Regions from separate parts of the Paraburkholderia sp. UCT31 genome, predicted to be linked through region 4. Evidence: predicted binding sites of a transcription regulator. Region 4 holds the regulator's gene; each other region holds the start of a gene.

Evidence for each region. Region 4 encodes LexA, which represses DNA repair genes until DNA is damaged. Its sites were predicted from a motif close to ACTGTATNNNNATACAGT; they were not measured.
Region 1: a site for LexA is predicted at 1,039-1,056, ahead of F6X40_RS27140 (Y-family DNA polymerase). Genes of this name have one in related genera too.
Region 2: a site for LexA is predicted at 2,185-2,202, ahead of dinB (DNA polymerase IV). Genes of this name have one in related genera too.
Region 3: a site for LexA is predicted at 3,111-3,128, ahead of F6X40_RS11410 (PA0069 family radical SAM protein). Genes of this name have one in related genera too.

What each region holds. Positions count from the first base shown of each region.
Region 1 is NZ_VZQP01000037.1:18,619-23,424, forward strand. Features, by position in the region: gene imuA (translesion DNA synthesis-associated protein ImuA) at 1-270, shown strand, start outside; gene F6X40_RS27135 (PleD family two-component system response regulator) at 492-929, shown strand; gene F6X40_RS27140 (Y-family DNA polymerase) at 1,195-2,661, shown strand; gene F6X40_RS27145 (error-prone DNA polymerase) at 2,761-4,806, shown strand, end outside.
Region 2 is NZ_VZQP01000040.1:68,681-73,486, reverse strand. Features, by position in the region: gene F6X40_RS28645 (hypothetical protein) at 419-1,231, opposite strand; gene dinB (DNA polymerase IV) at 2,320-3,465, shown strand; partial or broken gene F6X40_RS28635 (Y-family DNA polymerase) at 3,648-4,429, shown strand; gene F6X40_RS28630 (heavy metal sensor histidine kinase) at 4,396-4,806, opposite strand, start outside.
Region 3 is NZ_VZQP01000011.1:2,833-7,638, reverse strand. Features, by position in the region: gene F6X40_RS11420 (PQQ-dependent sugar dehydrogenase) at 7-1,191, shown strand; gene F6X40_RS11415 (NINE protein) at 1,390-1,857, shown strand; gene F6X40_RS11410 (PA0069 family radical SAM protein) at 1,895-3,046, opposite strand; gene F6X40_RS11405 (Lrp/AsnC ligand binding domain-containing protein) at 3,198-3,686, opposite strand; gene F6X40_RS11400 (D-amino acid dehydrogenase) at 3,866-4,806, shown strand, end outside.
Region 4 is NZ_VZQP01000083.1:11,096-15,901, reverse strand. Features, by position in the region: gene nodI (nodulation factor ABC transporter ATP-binding protein NodI) at 1-482, opposite strand, end outside; gene F6X40_RS38085 (universal stress protein) at 904-1,371, shown strand; gene F6X40_RS38080 (DUF2939 domain-containing protein) at 1,490-2,107, opposite strand; gene F6X40_RS38075 (hypothetical protein) at 2,227-2,571, opposite strand; gene lexA (transcriptional repressor LexA) at 2,698-3,348, opposite strand; gene F6X40_RS38065 (sulfate ABC transporter substrate-binding protein) at 3,659-4,705, shown strand.

The DNA.
Region 1 (4,806 bases), on a different contig from region 4:
GCCCAGTCCTCGGAAACGCTTTTTTTCATGATTCGACCGCTTCCAGCCGCTCAGGACGCGTCTCCGTCGCCCTTGCGGTTAGCTCTGCGCCCTGTAGCGGACGGCCTGTCCATTGACTTTGTGAAACGACGCGGGCCGCTGCGGCACGAGCCGCTTGTTCTGTCCGTCCTCCCCTCGCCTTCTTTGCTGGACAAGAATGCGCCTATGGATTGGCGTGCTCCCGGGACATCTACGCCTGTTGCCCCGCTGGAGTTTGCCACCCACGAATAGAGCGAAACGCGCCGGCCGCCAATAAAAAGCTGCGCTTAACGCCGCTTCTGCTTCGAATCACAAGCCCCGACGGCATCACCACGGGACAGCGGAGTCTTTCTGAGTTCCCTGGCAATTGGCTTGCGGCGACGGACGCATGGTGACGCCGTAACCGGCGGCCGTCGGACGTTCGGGGCATGGCTGTTGCGACACCGCCAAGGCCGCTCACCAGTGTTCCTGTCATGCATACCGTTCTTCTCGTCGATGACGACTCCGAAAGTCTCTGGTCTCTGCAGTTGTCTCTTGAAGGAAGGGGCCACCACGTCGTGCTGGCAAGAAACGGTGCGGACGCGTTGAACAAACTTCTACGTGGGATTCCCCGGTTGATTATCACCGACTGGCAAATGCCCGAAATGGACGGTGCAGAGCTATGCAGGCACGTCAGATGTAACCCCGCGCTGGCGCACCTGCCGATTATTCTGTTGTCCGCCATGCCCGAACCCGGGCACGGGCCCCCTTGCTGGTCTGCGTTTTTTCGAAAGCCGGCTGACCTGAGCGCCCTCATGCGTACAGTTGACGCCCTCGCTGCTGAGCGCCTGGCTGGAACGGTCGCCCCGCTCGCGCTTGAGAGCCCAATGGCCTCAAGGTGGCAAGCCGTTAATCCCCGATGCTGGCCCTAGCGAAGCGTGCTGGGTCACCCTCCAGAGTTTGCCTAGTGCGGCCTCGCCGCGCGGGCAAAGGCGGTCGATGCAGTCGCAGGGCGCAGTCGTTTGTCTTTGGGCTTATGATACTGTTTATCCATACAGTTTTTGACTTTCATGCATTCTGAATCAGCGCATCTTCCTTCCCGGCAGTCGTTCCGCATGAAGACCCGGGACGTCTGCGGCGGAGCCTCGCGCGCGTGTCGGCCAGTTTTTTTGGCTGCGAATTTCTGAACGGTCTGCCATGCGCCTATGGATTGGCGTGCACCTGCCGCGCCTGCCTCTTGAGGTATTCCGGCCGAGCTGGTCACGCACGACTGAAGCTGGTGCGGCCGTGCTCGAGCGCGACCGCGTCATTCTCTGCGACACCTCCGCGCGCGACACGGGCTTACGCCCCGGCATGAAGCGTGGTGGCGTGCTGACGCTCGCCCCTGACACGCTGCTGTTCGAGCGCTCGGAGGCGAGAGAAGAAGAAGCAGCCAGGGACGTCGCCCTAGCACTGATGCAGTTCACGCCTCTCGTTGTCATCAGCGATGAAACGACAATCCTGATGGACGTGTCCGCCAGCCTGCGTCTCTTTGGCGGCGCGCTGAGGGTGTGTCAGCTCGTGAAGACGGTGCTGCTTCGTTTCGGTTTTACGTTTTCTTTCAGCACGGCACCCACCGGTCAAGGCGCGTGGCTGCTCGCGCGCATAGGCGGCGGCCGCGTGATATCTCAGAGGAGTCTGGAGCGGGCACTGGACCGACTCCCGGTGACGCTGCTACCGGCGGCGCGCAAGTACGCTGACTGGTTCGAGGGCATTGGCTGCAACAGCATCGGAGAATTGCGGAAACTGCCGCGAGCGGGTCTCAAGCGCCGCTGCGGCGACGGCCTACTCGACGCGCTGGACGCCGCCTTGGGGGAAGCGCCCGAATTGTTCGAATGGCTGCAAACGCCCCCGGTCTTCGATGCCCGGCTGGAGCTGCCCGACCGCGTGGAACACGCGGAAGCCGTGCTGTTCGCCGGCCAGCGGCTTATCTCACAGTTGTCCGGGTGGCTGGTGGCGCGCCAGTTGGTCATGACGCGTTTCATCCTGTATCTGGAGCACGAACGCGGACGCGAAGCCGCGCCGCCGACTGCCGTGGACGTTGCGTTGGCGGAGCCGACGTGGGAAGACCGCCATCTGGTGCGCCTCCTGAAGGAGCGACTGGGCCGTATCACGCTGGTAGCGCCTGTCATCGCCATCCGACTCGAGGCCAAAGACGTGCAGGCTGCCGCGCCGCCGAGCGAAGAACTCTTTCCTCAGCCCGGAGGGTCGAAGGAAGACCACAACCGCCTTCTCGAACTGCTGGTTGCGAGACTGGGCGCGGACAAGGTGCTCCGGCCTGCGCCTGTGGCGGACCATCGGCCGGAGACTGCGAACCGATGGGTGCCGCTCGCCGACGCCGAGAAGCTTATCCCGCCGCCCGGCGACCTTCCTCGCCCCGCGTGGCTGCTGGAGAACCCGGTCCAACTTCTGACGCGCCAGCACCGACCGTTTTACGGGTCGCCGCTGCGGACGGTCTCGCCTCCCGAGCGCATTGAAGCCGGCTGGCACGACGGGGAGATGGTGACGCGCGATTACTTTGTCGCGCAGGGGGAGGACTTCGCGTACTACTGGATTTTCCGGGAACGAGTTTCAAGCCGGGATGAGGATGACCCCCGCTGGTTCCTGCATGGACTGTTTGGCTAGCCGTAGGCCGCGAAGTGATGCAATCACCACATCTAACAGGACGTCCATAGTGGCTATTTTGCTCCATCTCCCCGTCGGCGAACAACGTTCAAAATCTCGATGATGCCGCGCGACACGCAAGCCGACCCGGTGTACGGCTCGGTTCTTCCGCCCTACGCCGAACTCCACTGCGCAACGAATTTCTCGTTCCTGCATGGGGCTTCTCACGCTGAGGAGCTGGTAGAGCGCGCCGTACAACTTGGGTACAGCGCACTCGCCATCACGGACGAGTGCTCGCTCGCTGGCGTGGTGCGCGCACATGCGCCGGCGAAGGCGGCGGCCCTGCCTCTAATCATCGGTTCCTTCTTCCGGCTAGCGGACGATGATGGTCGGCCCGGGCCTGCCTTCGTTGCGCTCGCGCAAAACCGCGAGGGTTACGGCAATCTGTCCGAACTCATCACGCTTGCCCGCACCAGAACGGCCAAGGGTGCCTACCTGCTCAAGGCGGCCGACCTCGAGGCGCCGGCGCCGCCCTATGAGCACCTCAAAGGGCTGCCCGACTGCCTCATCATCCTTGTGCCGGATTTTCCCGCGCGCGAAGAACAGCTCACGAAAGACGCGGCATGGGTTGCGCGGAGCTTCCCGGGGCGAAGCTGGGTCGAGCTCACGCTTCTGCAACGCGCGATGGACGACCTGCACCGAGGCGCGGTCGAGCGCTCGGCGGCGCGCGCGGGACTTGCGGTGGTCGCGACCGGTCAGGTTTGCATGCATGTGCGCTCGCGCAAGCCGCTGCAGGACACCCTGACCTCAATTCGAGTTGGCCGGCCGATTGAGAAGTGCGGGTACGACCTCGCGCCAAACGCGGAGGGACATCTGCGCTCCCGCTTGCGCCTCGCGAACATCTATCCGCGCCGCGCGCTCGAGGAGACCGTGAGAATCGCCGAGCAATGCACCTTCTCGCTCGACGAGTTGCGCTACGAGTACCCGGATGAACTCGTGCCCGTCGGCTACACCGCCGCTGCCTATCTCCGGGAAGAGACCTATGCCGGCGCGCGCCGCCGGTTCGCACAAGGCATCCCTCACTCGGTCCAGGTGCAACTGGAGCACGAGCTGCAGCTTATTGGCGAATTGAAGTATGAGCCGTACTTTCTGACGGTCTACGACATCGTCCGTTTCGCGCGAAGCCAGAACATTCTCTGTCAGGGACGCGGGTCGGCGGCGAATTCCGCTGTTTGTTTCTGCCTCGGAGTCACTGAGGTGGACCCCGCGCGCGGCAACATGCTGTTCGAGCGCTTCATTTCGAAGGAACGCGGCGAGCCCCCGGATATTGATATCGACTTTGAGCATCAGCGTCGCGAAGAGGTCATCCAGTACATCTATGGCAAGTACGGCCGGCACCGCGCCGCCCTCGCTGCGGCGGTGGCCACCTATCGACCGAAGAGCGCTTTACGCGAGGCCGGCAAGGCACTGAACGTCGACCTCGATATCGTCGACCGGGTCGCCAAAGCCCATCACTGGTTTGATTCCAGCAGTGACTTGCTCGAGCGCTTCAAGGAGTCCGGTCTGGACCCGGAGGCTCCGCTCATCAAGCAATGGGCCGCACTCGCCGCGCAGCTTCTGGGCTTTCCGCGCCACCTGTCCCAGCACTCGGGCGGTTTCGTCATCAGCCGGGGAAAGCTGTCGCGCATGGTGCCCATCGAGAATGCGGCGATGCCGGACCGAAGCGTCATCCAGTGGGACAAGGACGACCTCGAGGCGCTTGGGCTCCTCAAAATCGACATCCTTGCACTCGGCATGCTGTCGGCCATCCGCCGGGCGCTCGCACTCGTCTCACAACGGCGCGGTCAGCTGTTTGAGCTGCAGGACATTCCGGCGGAGGACGACGAGACTTACGAGATGATTTGTAAGGCGGACACAGTCGGGGTGTTCCAAATTGAGTCGCGCGCACAGATGAGCATGCTGCCGCGCCTGCAGCCCCGGGTGTTCTACGACCTCGTCATCGAGGTAGCCATCGTGCGACCCGGCCCGGTGCAGGGCGGGATGGTGCATCCGTACCTGCGCCGGCGCCAGGGCAAGGAACCTGTCAGCTACCCGAGCCCGGACATGGAAAAGGCCCTCGCCCGCACGCTCGGCGTACCGATTTTCCAGGAGCAGGTGATGCAGGTC
Region 2 (4,806 bases), on a different contig from region 4:
TGTTGAATGGCTCATTCCGAGGGAACAACGGCCACGGCTTCCTGCGTCACCGCGCATTGTGGCTCGACGGTCTTGGTCCGCCGGCAAAACCCTGTTGCGACCGTGCGCAGCGGAGGCATCGCCCGAAGTTGGCCGGCAGCATTGGCCGCGGACGGCCGTCGAACCGGTGGTAACCCGTGAGCTGCCTGCACCGCGTGCGTGGGCGCTTCGATGCGCACGCGGCGGCGTCGAGTCCCGAATTGCGGTCGACACACGTCGGGGTGCCGCAACGCGTGCGGCCGTGAGGTGATTTTTGCGGCGGCTTGCGTCGCGGCGATCCGGCGCCGGCACTGACCACCCTCGCCGAACACGCGTGCCCGAATGACTACGACGACGCCGTGCATGGCAGAGCCTTCGCGACGTCGCGAGCTGCTAGCCATCAAGCAGTGCTCCGCTTGAACACGTGATAAAAATTTCGGTGCGGTGTCGTGAATTTGAAACTTCTCTGCTTTACGTAGGCATCGAGCCAGGACTTGACGAACGCGAGCAGCGTGGCATCGACCACGAAGCCATCGCCATACTCCTTATACGGCGTGTCAAGCGCGTAGACTCCGGCGTTGGGATCGAAGAAATACAACGACCCACCGCGGCTACGATAGAACGCGATCGCATGCTTGCCTTGCGTGCATTCGACCTCGATGATGACCGCCCTGCCTTGGCGGAGGTTTTCCCCAGCTTCCGCAATGGTCTTGTCGTCAAGTCGGTTGACACCGCCGCCGGGCGCCGGTTCCTGTGCGATATGAATGTCGTCTTCCCAGTCTGCTTCTACGAGCCCCAGTTCGCGGGCGACCGTGCTCACCGGTCTGCCGCTGTAAGCGTTTTGCGTCATCGCGGCAGCCAGCATGGTATCTGCGTTGCGCGGACCGCTTTTACCCTTGTCGATCAAACTTGCGAGCGGGGAACCCGCCGGCGGCGAAATGCCTTGGCTCATGCGGCTGACTGGATTCAACGGATTGGCGAACCGCTTCGTCGTCGGGTTCAGCAACGGACCGTCCTTCTTCAGAATGCCGTTGGAGGTGGTCATTTTTTCCTTGACCCAGTTCAGCACGGCGCCCATACAAACACCATGGGCCAGACTTTCCGAATAGTTGCTGCCCATTACGTCTCGATTGATCTTCTGAAAAGAGTCGCTCTGAGCAAACTTGTACTCGCGGCGTGCATATTGGTTTAGCGCACTGAAGTCCATTCCCATTGTGTAACTTCCCTTCGGCTGAATGCGTGGCTGATCAAAAGCGGGGTGAGCGTCTCAAACAGCAGAACAACCGGTGCGCGCGTTTTATTCCTGTGCCGAGCGGATCTTGTCGGCTGCGTGACGTTCGGCGTCCGATGTTCACCAGCAGAGCGAGCGCGAGCGGCGATCAACGCGGCTCGGCGAAGCAAAGACAGTCGAACGCAACGTACGCGAACACCGCTGCTGCGATCAACCGCGAACGGCCGGTCAGCTCAAGCAGCTTCGTCCCGGCTGTAGCGCAGGCTACTGTACGAAAGCCATGCCCGACCGGGCATCATCGCGGCGGCGACCGTAGGCCGATCGGACGTCGAATCGCGCCGCACGACGCCGCGTGTTCGCCCAGACGTGCCTGCAGTCAGCACGTGGCCGGCATGTCTCGATCGATGACGACGCCGTCGCCTCGGCGGCTCGCGAAAAACTCACGCGAATGCAGACATCCCCTCTTGACCACAAGGCAAACCAGCAAGCGGCGGGAGCCGGCGCGACGTCCGATAACGGCCTGGGAGCGGTCGTTGAACTGTTTCTCATAGGCCGAAGTTGATCGGCTGAAGATGGCCGATCTTTGCCGGCGACGCGATGCTCGCTATCATTCTTTCGGTTCCTCAGCGCAGTTCGAGTTGGGGCTTGGGCGCGGGGCCCCGAGAGAAAAGCAATCGGGCCCTGCACATGAAACCCGTCGACGACGGACAGTCTTGCCATCCGCCTCAAGCGCCGAAACGTAGGGTGCGTCGATACGCGACTGCATGTGACGATCCGCTTCAACGTTTCATCGATGGAAGTAGCACACCTCCTTTGCAACCGGGTCGGACTTTGTCTCCTCCGTCGCCCACCCGAATAGACATGAGGAAGCAGCCCAGCCCTCGCCGGAACTCCCCATTTATATTACAAAAATGGTGCCGCCACCTGACAAAAATACTGTATGGATGTACAGTTTAGGCATTTGATGGGGAGAACGCGATTTCTCAATGTTTCGATGTTCATCATCCGGGGCTCTGCGGAGCGCCGCGTTGGCCCAGCTAGACACTGAACGCTATTTTGAGTATCAAGGCATGCCAGATCATAGGCGCATAGCCCACATTGACATGGATGCATTCTTTGCGTCTTGTGAACTTTCGCAGTATCCAGAACTGCGAGGCCAAGCCATGGTGGTCGCGGGCCGTCGTTCGGATGCGCCCCGAACGAACGCGGACGGCACGCGTGAATTCTCGCGGTTACGCGACTATACGGGCAGAGGTGTATTGACGACTGCAACCTACGAAGCACGAGCGCTCGGAGTTCACTCTGGGATGCCGGCGATGAAGGCGGCCCGACTGGCGCCAAATGCCATTCTCCTTCCGGTGAACTTTGACCTGTACCGAACATACTCACGACTGTTCAAGGAAGCAGTTCGATCCGTAAGTCCTACAATCGAGGACGTGGGAATAGATGAGGTCTATGCCGATCTATCGTTCTTGAATGACGAATCGGAGCAAATTGCGCGGAACCTGAAATCCGCGGTCGTCGAGGCGACCAATCTGACCTGTTCGGTTGGAATTGCGCCAAACAAGCTCTTGGCAAAATTGTGTTCCGACATGGAAAAGCCAGACGGAATCACAATTTTGCGGCTTGAAGATTTGCAAGCAAGGATCTGGCCGATGGCTGCCGGAAAAATCAACGGTATTGGGCCGAAGGCCAACGCCAAGCTGACGTCTCTCGGGATAACGACGATCGGTGAAATTGCCGCATGCGGCGAGCAATGGCTGATCGAACAGTTCGGACGGAGCTATGGGTCATGGCTTCGCCAAGTTTCCCATGGGCTCGACGACAGGCCAGTGGTGACTCATAGCGAGCCTGTCTCGATGAGCCGAGAGACTACATTCGAGCAAGACCTGCACGCCGTACGGCACAAGCAGGAACTCGGTACCGCATTTACCCGTTTATGCGAGCAGGTGGCGCTAGATTTGCAGCGTAAAGGCTATCTCGCGCGAAGGATCGGGATCAAACTTCGCTTCAACGACTTTCAGACAGTAACGCGTGACGTCACTCTCCCAGAACCTGTTGCGGACGCTAAGGCACTGCGTCACGCGGCCACCCAATGCCTGAAACGGGTCGAACTTGTTAAATCCATCAGGCTACTGGGGGTCAAGGCGGGCGGCCTCCAACGTGCGGGAACGACGGCGAGCGAGGCGTCGTCGCAGTTCGAGTTGGACTTTTAATGCGCGTACCACCTTACCGAGCAAATGTATCCTAACTTACCAAAAACGACCAAAACAGGTAGGTTGGGCGACACTGAGCTTCTCAAATGTCTTTTTTTAAGAAAAACGTGACTGATTGTTTTATACAAATCAGATAGTTACAACCAGAGCGTCCAGAGTTACCCCGCCCACGTTCGCCATACGAGATCTATATCGACCTGACCGACCTGCCGGGCGAACCGGCCGACATCGGCCGGCGCATCAAGGACGCCGTTCATCAGGCCACCGGTCTCACGTGTTCGATCTGCGTCGCGCCGAACAAGCTGCTCGCGAAGATCGGCTCCGAACTCGACAAGCCTGACGGCCTGACGATCCTGACGCCGGCCGATATACCGCTGCGCGTGTGGCCGCTGCAGGTACGCAAGGTCAACGGCATCGGCCCGAAGGCCGCGCAGAAGCTGACCACACTCGGCCTCGCGACGGTCGGCGATCTGGCCGCCGCCGACGCCGGGTTGTTGCAGGACAACTTCGGGCGCAGCTATTCCGCCTGGCTGATGCAGGTCGCACAGGGTCACGACGAGCGGCCCGTGGTGGTCGAATCGGAGCCGAAGTCGATCAGCCGCGAGACCACGTTCGAGCGCGATCTGCATCCGCGCCACGATCGACCGGCGTTATCGAGCGCGTTTACGGGGCTGTGCGTGTCGCCGACGATCTCGTGCGCAAGGGTTACGTGGGCCGCACGATCGGCATCAAGCTGCGTTACGACGATTTCCACACCGTCACGCGCGACCTGACGCTCGACGAACCGACCGCCGACGCGAGCGAAATCCGCCGCGCGGCGACCGAATGTTTGCGACGCGTGGAGTTGAACCGCAAGCTGCGGCTATTGGGCGTGCGCATCAGCACGCTGACGACGGCCAGCGAACAGGCGCTGAAGCCGCGCCTGCCGGTTCAGGCCGACTTGCCTTTCGCGAGCGACGAATAGGCGCTGTCGCCGGCGACGCCGGTCGCGTTCGCACGCATGGCCGGCACGTCGCCTGACGTGGACAGCGCCGACGCCGCCACCGAAAACGAGAACGTGTTGACGCCGTTGGCGCTGTGCGCGGACACGGTGCCGCGATGCATCTCCGCGATCGCCTTCACGATCGCGAGCCCTAGCCCGTGGTTTTCGCGGCTATTGGTGCGCGAGACTTCCGCGCGATAGAAACGGTCGAACAGATGTTCGAGGACGTCCGGCGCGATCGGCTCGCCAGGATTTGCCACGGCGACGCGCACCTGGTCGCGCATCGGTCCTTTCCCGCGCGCGATCGTCACGCTGATCGACGCGCCCGGCTCGCAATGCTGGATCGCGTTCATCAGCAG
Region 3 (4,806 bases), on a different contig from region 4:
GCGCCTGTGCAACGCCAGCCGAAACTCCCGTTTCCGTTCGCCTTTTGTGCCTTTTTCGTACGCTTTGCTGGACTTTCGCGCACCTCGTGCAGCCGGATTCTACGTGCGGTAGCGGCCGCGGTTATCGCCGCGCAGGCGTTGACGGCAATCGCCGCGCTGCCCATCGAGAAAATCAAGCTGCCGCCGGGCTTTCACATCGAAGTGTTGTCGGACGAGGTGCCGAGCGCGCGCGCGATGACGTTGTCGCCCAAGGGCATTCTCTACGTGGGCAGCGACGATGGCCATGTGTATGCGCTCGAGCTGCGGAACGGCCGCGTGACGGGTCACCACGTGATCGCGTCCGGGCTGCAGATGCCCGCCGGCGTCGCGTGGCGCGACGGCGCGCTGTATGTGTCGGCCGTGTCGAAAATCGTGCGCTTCGATGCGATCGACTCGCACCTGAACGATCCGCCGAAACCCGTCGTTGTCACCGACAAGCTGCCGACGGACACGCATCACGGCTGGAAATTCATCGCGTTCGGCCCGGATGGCAAGCTGTACGTGCCGCAAGGCGCGCCGTGCAATATTTGCCAGAGAGATCCGGACCGCTTTGCGATGATTGGCCGCATGAACCCGGACGGCAGCCACTACGAGGTCGTCGCGCGCGGCATCCGCAATTCGGTCGGCTTCGCGTGGCATCCGGTCACCCACGAACTTTGGTTCACCGACAACGGTCGCGACCTGCTCGGCGACGATATTCCGAGCGACAAGCTCAACCGCGCGCCGCTAGTCGGCATGAACTTCGGCTTTCCGTACTGTCACGGCGGCGACACGCCCGACCCCGAGTTCGGCAAGGATCATCCGTGCAGCGAATTCACGCCGCCAGTGGTCAAGCTTGGCGCGCACGTGGCGGCGCTTGGCATGCGCTTCTACGACGGCCCGATGTTTCCAGCCGACTACCGCAACAATATCTTCATCGCCGAGCACGGCTCGTGGAACCGCAGCAAGAAGGTCGGCTACCGCGTCGTGCGCGTGATCACCGACCCTGACGGCAGCCACGCACGCCAGCAGGTCTTTGCCGAAGGCTGGCTGCAACCCGGCGAATCGGTCTGGGGCCGCCCCGCCGACGTGTTGCCGCTGCCAGACGGTTCGCTACTGATCAGCGACGATACCGCCGGCGCGATCTATCGCGTCACGTATTCAGCGCCGTAATACGCGGATGCACGCATGTCCGGCTGAACGGCTGCACTCACCTTGAGCCAGGTCCGGCGCATCTCGCCACCCCGCTTTCAGCCTGGGCGATCGTCCTCCACGTGACCACCCGCGCGCCGCAGGCGTAGAATGCGCGTCGGCCCGCGCCCCCGCGGCGCGCCGCTCCTTTCGACCGCCCGTCACTCTGCCCACGCGTTCATGCCCACCGCTGCCTCGACTTCCCCGCGCTTCAGATCCAAGACGCTCACCGCCGCGTTGGCGTTCCTGTTCGGCAGCCTCGGCGCCCACCGCTTCTATCTGTACGGCACCCGAGACATCTACGGCTGGGCGCATCTACTCGGCACGCTGGTCGGCATTCCCGGCGTGATGCTGCTGGTCGCGACCGAGCGCGCGTCGATCCTGGGCTGGGCGCTCGCGCCGATCGGCGCGGTTTCGCTGTTTGCCGCGTTTCTGGCGGCGCTCGTCTACGGGCTGCGTCCTGATCAGAAATGGGATGCGCAATTCAACACCCACACGCAACGCAAAAGCCGCTCCGGCTGGACGGTCATTTTCGTCGTGATCTTTTCGCTGCTGATCGGTGCGTTTCTGCTGATGACCGGTCTCGCGCTCGCGTTCCAGACCTACTTCGAAAGTCAGGTTGAAGCGGCCAAAGCGATTTCGCAGTAATGCCCCCCGTCGCGGGACCCGCAGACGTTCCTGCGCGCTAGAAAAGCCTCAGTTGCGGATTGTCGCGCGCCGGTGCGCTCACCTGCTCGGCGCGCGGCGGCTCGATCCGGCGGAAATGCGACATGTCGAGAATGCCGCGGTCGCGCCCGTTCAACCCTAACCGGCGCACGGCCTTGTGAAAGCGCTGCCTGAGCAGATCCGCCCATAAGCCCTCTCCCTTCATGCGGGTCGAGAACGAAGAATCGTAATCCTTGCCGCCTCGCATGTCGCGCACACGGCTCATCACGCGCTCGGCCCGATCCGGGAAATGTGCGCCCAGCCAATCCTTGAACAGCGGCGCGACCTCCCACGGCAGCCGCAGCACGATATAGCTCGCATTGCTGGCGCCCGCTTCGGCGCATGCTTCGAGCACGCGCTCCATATCCGGTTCGGTGACGAACGGGATCACCGGCGCGATGCTGACGCCGACCGGAATGCCCGCCTCGCTGAGCGTACGGATCGTGCGCAGCCGGCGCGACGGCGTGGCCGCGCGCGGTTCGAGCGTGCGCGCGATGTCGGCGTCCAGCGTCGTGATGGTGATCGCCGCCATGAATTGCCCGCGCCCGGCCATCGGCGCAAGCAGGTCGATGTCGCGCTCGATCAGCGATGATTTGGTGATCGCCGCGAACGGGTGGTTGCGCTCGCTGAGCACCTCGATCACACGACGCGTAAGACGCAAGTCACGTTCGGCCGGCTGCCATGCATCGGTGACGACGCCGAGCGCGATCGGCTCGGGTACATAGGATTTCTTCGACAGTTCCCGCTCGAGCAGTTCGGGCGCGTTGATCTTCGCGTAGATGCGGCTTTCGAAATCGAGCCCGGGCGACAAGCCCAGGTAGCTGTGCGTGGGCCGCGCGAAGCAATAGATGCAGCCGTGTTCGCAGCCCCGGTAAGGATTCAGCGACACATTGAACGGAATGTCCGGCGACGCATTGCGTGTGAGGATGGTTTTTGCGCGCTCCTCGAACACCTGCGTGCGCAGGACCTTCGGCTCCCCGTCTTCGTCGGCCGTCTGCCAGCCGTCGTGGACGGCTTCGCGCTGGTCGACTTCGTAGCGGCCTTGCAGGTTCGTGACCGCGCCGCGCCCCTTGCGAGGCGCCGGCGGCGCGATCGGAAATTCGGGAATGTCAGGGGTGTCGGGGTCATCCACGGCGGGCCACGCAAAGCAAACGCAAACGCAAACAGGAAGCGCCAAAGGAAAGCGGCGCAACACACCTGTATAAATATACAGTGTTTACGCCGTTTGTCGAGCACTTCGTTGGTCGCTTGATGCGCGTCCAACCCCTCAGTGAACCGGCAACCTACTCGCCCACCGCGATCGTCAGCGTCTCCTTGATTTCCTCCATCACCACATAGCTCTTCGACTGCACCGCGCCCGGCAGCTGCAGCAGGATGTCGCCGAGCAACTTGCGGTAATCGGCCATTTCGCCGATGCGCGCCTTGATCAGATAGTCGAAATCGCCCGACACGAGGTGGCACTCGAGCACCTCGGGGATCTTCTGCACCTCGCGCCGGAACAGATCGAACATGTTGCCACTCTTGTGATCGAGCGTGATCTCGACGAACACGAGCAGCGCCGCGCCCAGCTCGGCCGGGTTCACGCGGGCGTAGTAGCCGGTGATCACGCCGTCGCGCTCCATCCGCTTGACGCGCTCGATGCACGGCGTCACCGACAGACCGACCTGCTCCGCCAGGTCCTTCATCGCCATACGGCCGTCCTGCTGCAGGAGCCGCAGGATCTTGTGATCGAGCTTGTCGAGAGCCCGCACGGGCTGGCGCTGGGTACGCATGGTGTTTTTTCTAAAAATGATGAAAATACGATAACAAAACCTGTCTCACAGTTAATAGTATAGCGGTTAACACTGGGCAAACGGCATTTCACCTCACATTGCAGCTCGCCGGATCGAATCAGATCGAACCTCCGACGAGCGCCTTGCCCTCACTCAATTTTTGGATATCTGGAGCAGCTATGCGAGTCGTCGTTTTGGGCAGTGGCGTCGTCGGCGTGACGAGTGCGTATTACCTCGCGCGCGCCGGTCACGAAGTGACCGTTATCGATCGCGAGGCCGGCCCGGCGCTCGAAACCAGTTTCGCCAACGCGGGCCAGATCTCGCCGGGCTACGCTTCGCCGTGGGCCGCCCCGGGCGTGCCGCTGAAGGCCGTCAAGTGGATGTTCCAGAAGCACGCGCCGCTAGCGATTCGCGTCGACGGCACCGCGTTCCAACTGCAATGGATGTGGCAGATGCTGCAGAACTGCACGGCGCCGCGCTATGCGGTGAACAAGGGCCGTATGGTGCGGCTGGCCGAATACAGCCGCGACTGCCTGCAGACGTTGCGCGCCGACACCGGCATCGAGTACGAAGGCCGCACCGGCGGCACGCTGCAGGTATTTCGCACGCAACAGCAGTTCGACGGCGCCGCGAAAGACATCGCCGTGCTGCAGGAAGCCAACGTGCCATACGAGCTGCTGACGGCCGACGAACTCGCCAAGGCCGAACCAGCACTCGCCGCGGTGTCGCACAAGCTCACCGGCGGCCTGCGCCTGCCCGGCGACGAAACCGGCGACTGCCAGATGTTCACGACGCGCCTCGCGGCGCTCGCCGAGGAACTGGGCGTCAAGTTCCGCTACAACACGTCGATCGACGCGCTCGCGATGGCGGGCGGCCGCATCGCCGGCGTGCAGTGCGGCAGCGAACTCGTGCGCGCGGATTCGTTCGTGGTCGCGCTCGGCTCGTATTCGACGCGCTTCCTCGATGGCATAGTGAAGATTCCGGTCTATCCGCTGAAAGGCTATTCGATCACCGCGCCGATCGTCGACGCGGCTGCGGCGCCGGTGTCTACCGTGCTCGATGAGACCTACAAGATCGCGATCACGCGCTTCGATGACCGGATTCGCGTCGGCGGGATGGC
Region 4 (4,806 bases):
TCCATGATCAGCACGTCGGGATCGTTGATCAGCGCACGCGCGAGCGTGAGGCGCCGCTTCATGCCGCCCGACAGTTCGCTCACGCGCGCGTCCGCCTTGTTCTCGAGGCGAGCGAATTCGAGCAGACCCGGCACCGCCGCGCGACACTGCCCGGCGCTCAGACCGAAGTAGCGACCGAATACGAGCAGATTTTCGCGCACCGTGAAATCGGGATCGAGGTTGTCGAACTGCGGCACCACGCCGACGCGCGAGCGCGCGAGGCGCGCGCGGCCCGGGATCGGCTCGTCGCACAGCCGGATCGCGCCGGCGTCGGGCGCCGCAATGCCGAGCAGCATGCGCAATGTCGTGGTCTTACCGGCGCCGTTGGGGCCGAGCAGCCCGAAGCATTCGCCGGTGTTCACATGAAACGACAATCCGTCGACGACCGTTTTTTCGCCGTAGCTTTTCCTGACCTGATGGAATTCGATGGGGGCGGTGGGCATGGCTCGAGCAAGGCTCCGGAAGAAGACACAACGTACGCGCAAGACACACAACATACCTGCGATGCACGCATTGCGCACGCGAAGCCGCTTACTCCAGGTATCGGATCGCCGATGCGAGCGGGTGTCCGGGAACGCGTCGTGCGTGGGGTGCGATGCGCTCGTCGGTGTCGATTGGCGCCGCTGATTGGCGGTGGCACGACTGGCACGTCAACCGGCCCGCAGTGTGTCGACGCAGCGTTCGCAAACGAAATTTTGCATTGCGGCATCCGTGTGCAAACGCTGCGTCGGGTCGCCCAACGCTTGTGCAGACTGGATCGGCATGCACCGAGTATGCACTTAGCGTTTTCCATCCCTTGCAAGCCGAATTGCGGCGCACCATGATTGATTCAGACCGCGCTTTCCGCGCGAATGGAGAAAACAGATGGCGAGCTACCAGAAAATCCTGTTGTGCTACGACGGCTCGCGCGAAGGCCGCAAAGCCCTGCGTTGCGGTGCCGATCTGGCGTTGGAACTGAAGGCGGAAACGCATCTGCTGTCGGTCGTCGACATGCGTTCGAGCATCGCGCAGAGCGCGGGCCTGTTGACGGACGTCGCCTGCGGCAGCTTCGAAAAAACGGCCCGCGAGATTCTGCAGGAGGGCGTGAACTGGCTGACCGAGCGAGGCGTGAGCGCGCAAGGGCATTTCGCATTCGGTCATCCGATCGACGAGATCGCCAATCTTGCCAACGAGTTGCAGGTCGACCTCGTGGTGGTGGGCCATCGCTGCCGGACCGGTTTGTCGCGGTGGTGGATGGGGGCGGGCAACACGCCGCTGCTCGACCGCGTGTCGTGCAGCATTCTGGTGGCGTGCTCGTCCGCGCAGGAGCAGCAGCAGGCGGCTGCGGCGTAATGGGCTAGTGAGGGACGCGAAGCCGCGCGCCCCGTCATCTAGCCCAGATGCGAATAGACCCTGTCGCGTGGCCGGCCCCGATGGCCAGCCACGCATCCCATCCGGCCAGGCTTCAATCTCACTCGTTCAGATTGATCGCCGCGAGCTTCCACGTGACCAGACCTTCGCGACGAAAGATTGCCGAATAGTTCGCGTTACCTTCGCCACGCCGGTACGTGATGACAAACTCGTTGAGACTGCGATAGCCGGCCGTGCTTTGACGCCCGGGCGGCGGGGCGCTTGCCTGCGTGGTGGTGTCGCCCGCGGCTGGTGCGGCCGGCGCTTCGCCGCCCGCGGCTGGCGGCGCGGACGGTTGCTCGCCCGGCGTGCCGCGCGGCGGCATGCCGTTCAGCAGCGCCGCGACGCCGTCGGGTGTCGCATAGGCATCGACGAGCGGGCCGATCAGCGTCACGCCGATCACCGCGCCGATCGTGGCCATCTTGTTGCCGGCATCCGCCTCGAGCCGGCGTGTCAGCATGGCGCCCACCTGTTGCTTCAGGCTATCGCGTAGCGCGGGAAAGTCCACATACTGATTGACGGTTTGCACGTCGCGCGCATCGGCGGCGCGTTTGAGATTGTTCACCGCCAGATACGGTGACGCATAAATAAAGCCCAGCGCGGCAATCACGATCACCACGATCAGCGTGATCAGCAGCGGCCGGGTGGCGCTGCCCTGTGTGCGTTTCCGAATTGTCATCGAATGGGACTCCACGTCAGTGATGATCTAACGTCGACCACGGCGAGGTCGAAACGACCCCATCCCACGCGAATCTCTGAACATCCGAAGTGCTTGTTGCATGCGTACTCAGGATTCGCTCAGGCTTCGAACACCGCGCCGTGCACGTTGGCTTCGTCGGCTATGCAACGATCGATCATACGGCATACGGCGTCGACCGTGCCGACCATGATCAGTCGCGACGGTCCATGATAGACCCGCACCGGCGCGCGACGCGCGGGCTCGGCGATGTTCAGCGCCGAATTCAGCGACACGCGCGCGAATGCCGGCAACGACGACGGCAGACCGGAAGCTTCGGCAGCCGCGTCGAACAGCGACGGCGTGCGCGCAGCGGGCGCCTCGATTAGCGCGCAGGGCGTGAGCTTGCGCAGATGGCGCAGACGGCCGAACTGGCGAAAGGGCAACAGGCGGGCAAGGCGTTCCATGAGTCTCTCCAGGCGATTCGGCGTAGATGCGGGCGTAGATGCGGGCGTAAATGCGGGCGTAAATGCGGGCGTAAATGCGGCTTGGGTTGGACAAACCGGCGCAAGCGTTCCGGCGACAGCGAAAGATCAGAACTCGCTGGGGCGGATCAGCCCGACCGCGATCCCTTCGAGCGCGAAATCGGCGCTGCCGGATTCCACGAAGATGTTGTCGTAATCGGGGTTTTCGGCGATCAGTTCGATGCCGTTCGGCCGGCGCTTCAGACGTTTGACCGTTACGTCGTCGCCAAGCCGCGCAATGATGATCTGGCCGTCCTTCGCTTCGGTGCGCTTTTGCACCGCGAGCAGGTCGCCGTCGAGAATGCCCGCGTCGCGCATCGACAGGCCGCGCACCTTCAGCAGGTAGTCGGGCTTGCTCGAGAACAGCGCCGGGTCACACGCGTAGTGCTGCGAGATATGTTCCTGCGCGAGGATCGGGCTACCCGCCGCGACCCGGCCGATCAGCGGCAACGACAACTGCATCAGGCCCGCATGCGGCAGGGTGAACTGATACGGCGCGTCCTCCTGCCCGGACAGCAGGCGGATGCCGCGCGACGCGCCGGCCGCGAGTTCGATCACACCCTTGCGCGCCAGCGCGCGCAGATGCTCTTCCGCGGAATTGGCCGAGCTGAACCCGAGTTCGGCGGCAATTTCCGCGCGAGTGGGCGGAAAGCCGGTGCGTTCGATCGCGCGGCGGATCAGATCGAAAACCTGCTGCTGTCGTGCGGTGAGTTTTGTCATGGCCACTGTATGTATGAACAGGTGACTGTATTTTTATACAGTATTCGGCGCATTTCAAGCTTTACTTTAAGTTCGGCGCAAGGGTCGCGCTGGGGCGTCGTTTATCGGCGACATGACGGCGTTGTCGGCGTCCCAACAGCCGACGCATCTGTCGTTACCACTTTTAAGCATTAAAAAATGAAGAAACATTATTTTTAATAATGAAAGCGCTTCGATAGACTGGCCTCCGGTTGGCGCTCATGTGCACGTGACTGCGACGCAGAACAACACCAGACGCTCATCAGCGGACATCACGCGGAGAAAAATTGAAATGAACCATCGGCATACGGGGCTTGCGGCTCGAACCAGAAAACTGATCGCGGCGCTCGCCGTCGGCGCGGCGGGTGCGCTCGGCATGTTGGGCGCAAGCGGCGTCGCGCACGCCGACACCACGCTGTTGAACGTGTCCTACGATCCGACGCGCGAGCTGTATCAGGACATCAATCAGGCATTCGGCAAGGAATGGAAGGCGAGGACCGGCGAAGCCGTCACCTTCAGGCAGTCGCACGGCGGCTCGGGCGCGCAGGCTCGCTCGGTGCTCGACGGACTGCAGGCCGACGTCGTGACGCTTGCGCTCGCCTATGACATCGACGCGCTCGCGAACAAGGGGCTCGTCGACAAGAACTGGCAAAAGCGTCTGCCGGACAACGCATCGCCGTACACGTCGACGATCGTGTTTCTGGTGCGCAAGGGCAACCCGAAGCACATCAAGGATTGGGACGATCTGGTGAAGCCGGGCGTGTCGATCGTTACGCCGAATCCGAAGACCTCGGGCGGCGCGCGCTGGAATTATCTGGCCGCGTGGGCGTACGCCGAGCATCAACCGGGAGGCAACGACCAGAAGGCCAGGGAGTTCGTCGGCAAGCTGTACAGGAACGCCGGCGTGCTCGATTCGGGCGCGCGCGGCGCGACCACGAGCTTCGTGCAGCGCGGTATCGGCGACGTGCTGATCGCGTGGGAAAACGAGGCGTTCCTGTCGCTGAAGGAGTTTGGTCCGGACAGGTTCGAGATCGTGGTGCCGTCGGTGAGCATTCTGGCCGAGCCGCCGGTCGCGGTGGTCGACAAGGTCGTCGACAAACACGGCACGCGCAAGGTGGCCGAAGCGTATCTGAACTTCCTGTATAGCGAGCAAGGTCAGGAGATCGCCGCGCGCAATTTCTATCGTCCGCGTTCCACCAAGGTGCCGGCCGATCTGACCGCGAAGTTTCCGAAGCTGAAGCTGTACACGATCGACGATTCGTTCGGTGGTTGGACCAACGCGCAGAAGACCCATTTCGCGGACGGCGGCGTGTTCGATTCGATTTATCAGCCGCAGTAACCACCGCCTGAGTCACCGCCAGGGGCAAAAGGGCGCGCCCAATGGGCGCGCTTTCGGCTAACCGGGGTCCGGTGGCCAGCGGTGCGGCAGTACCGCAGTAC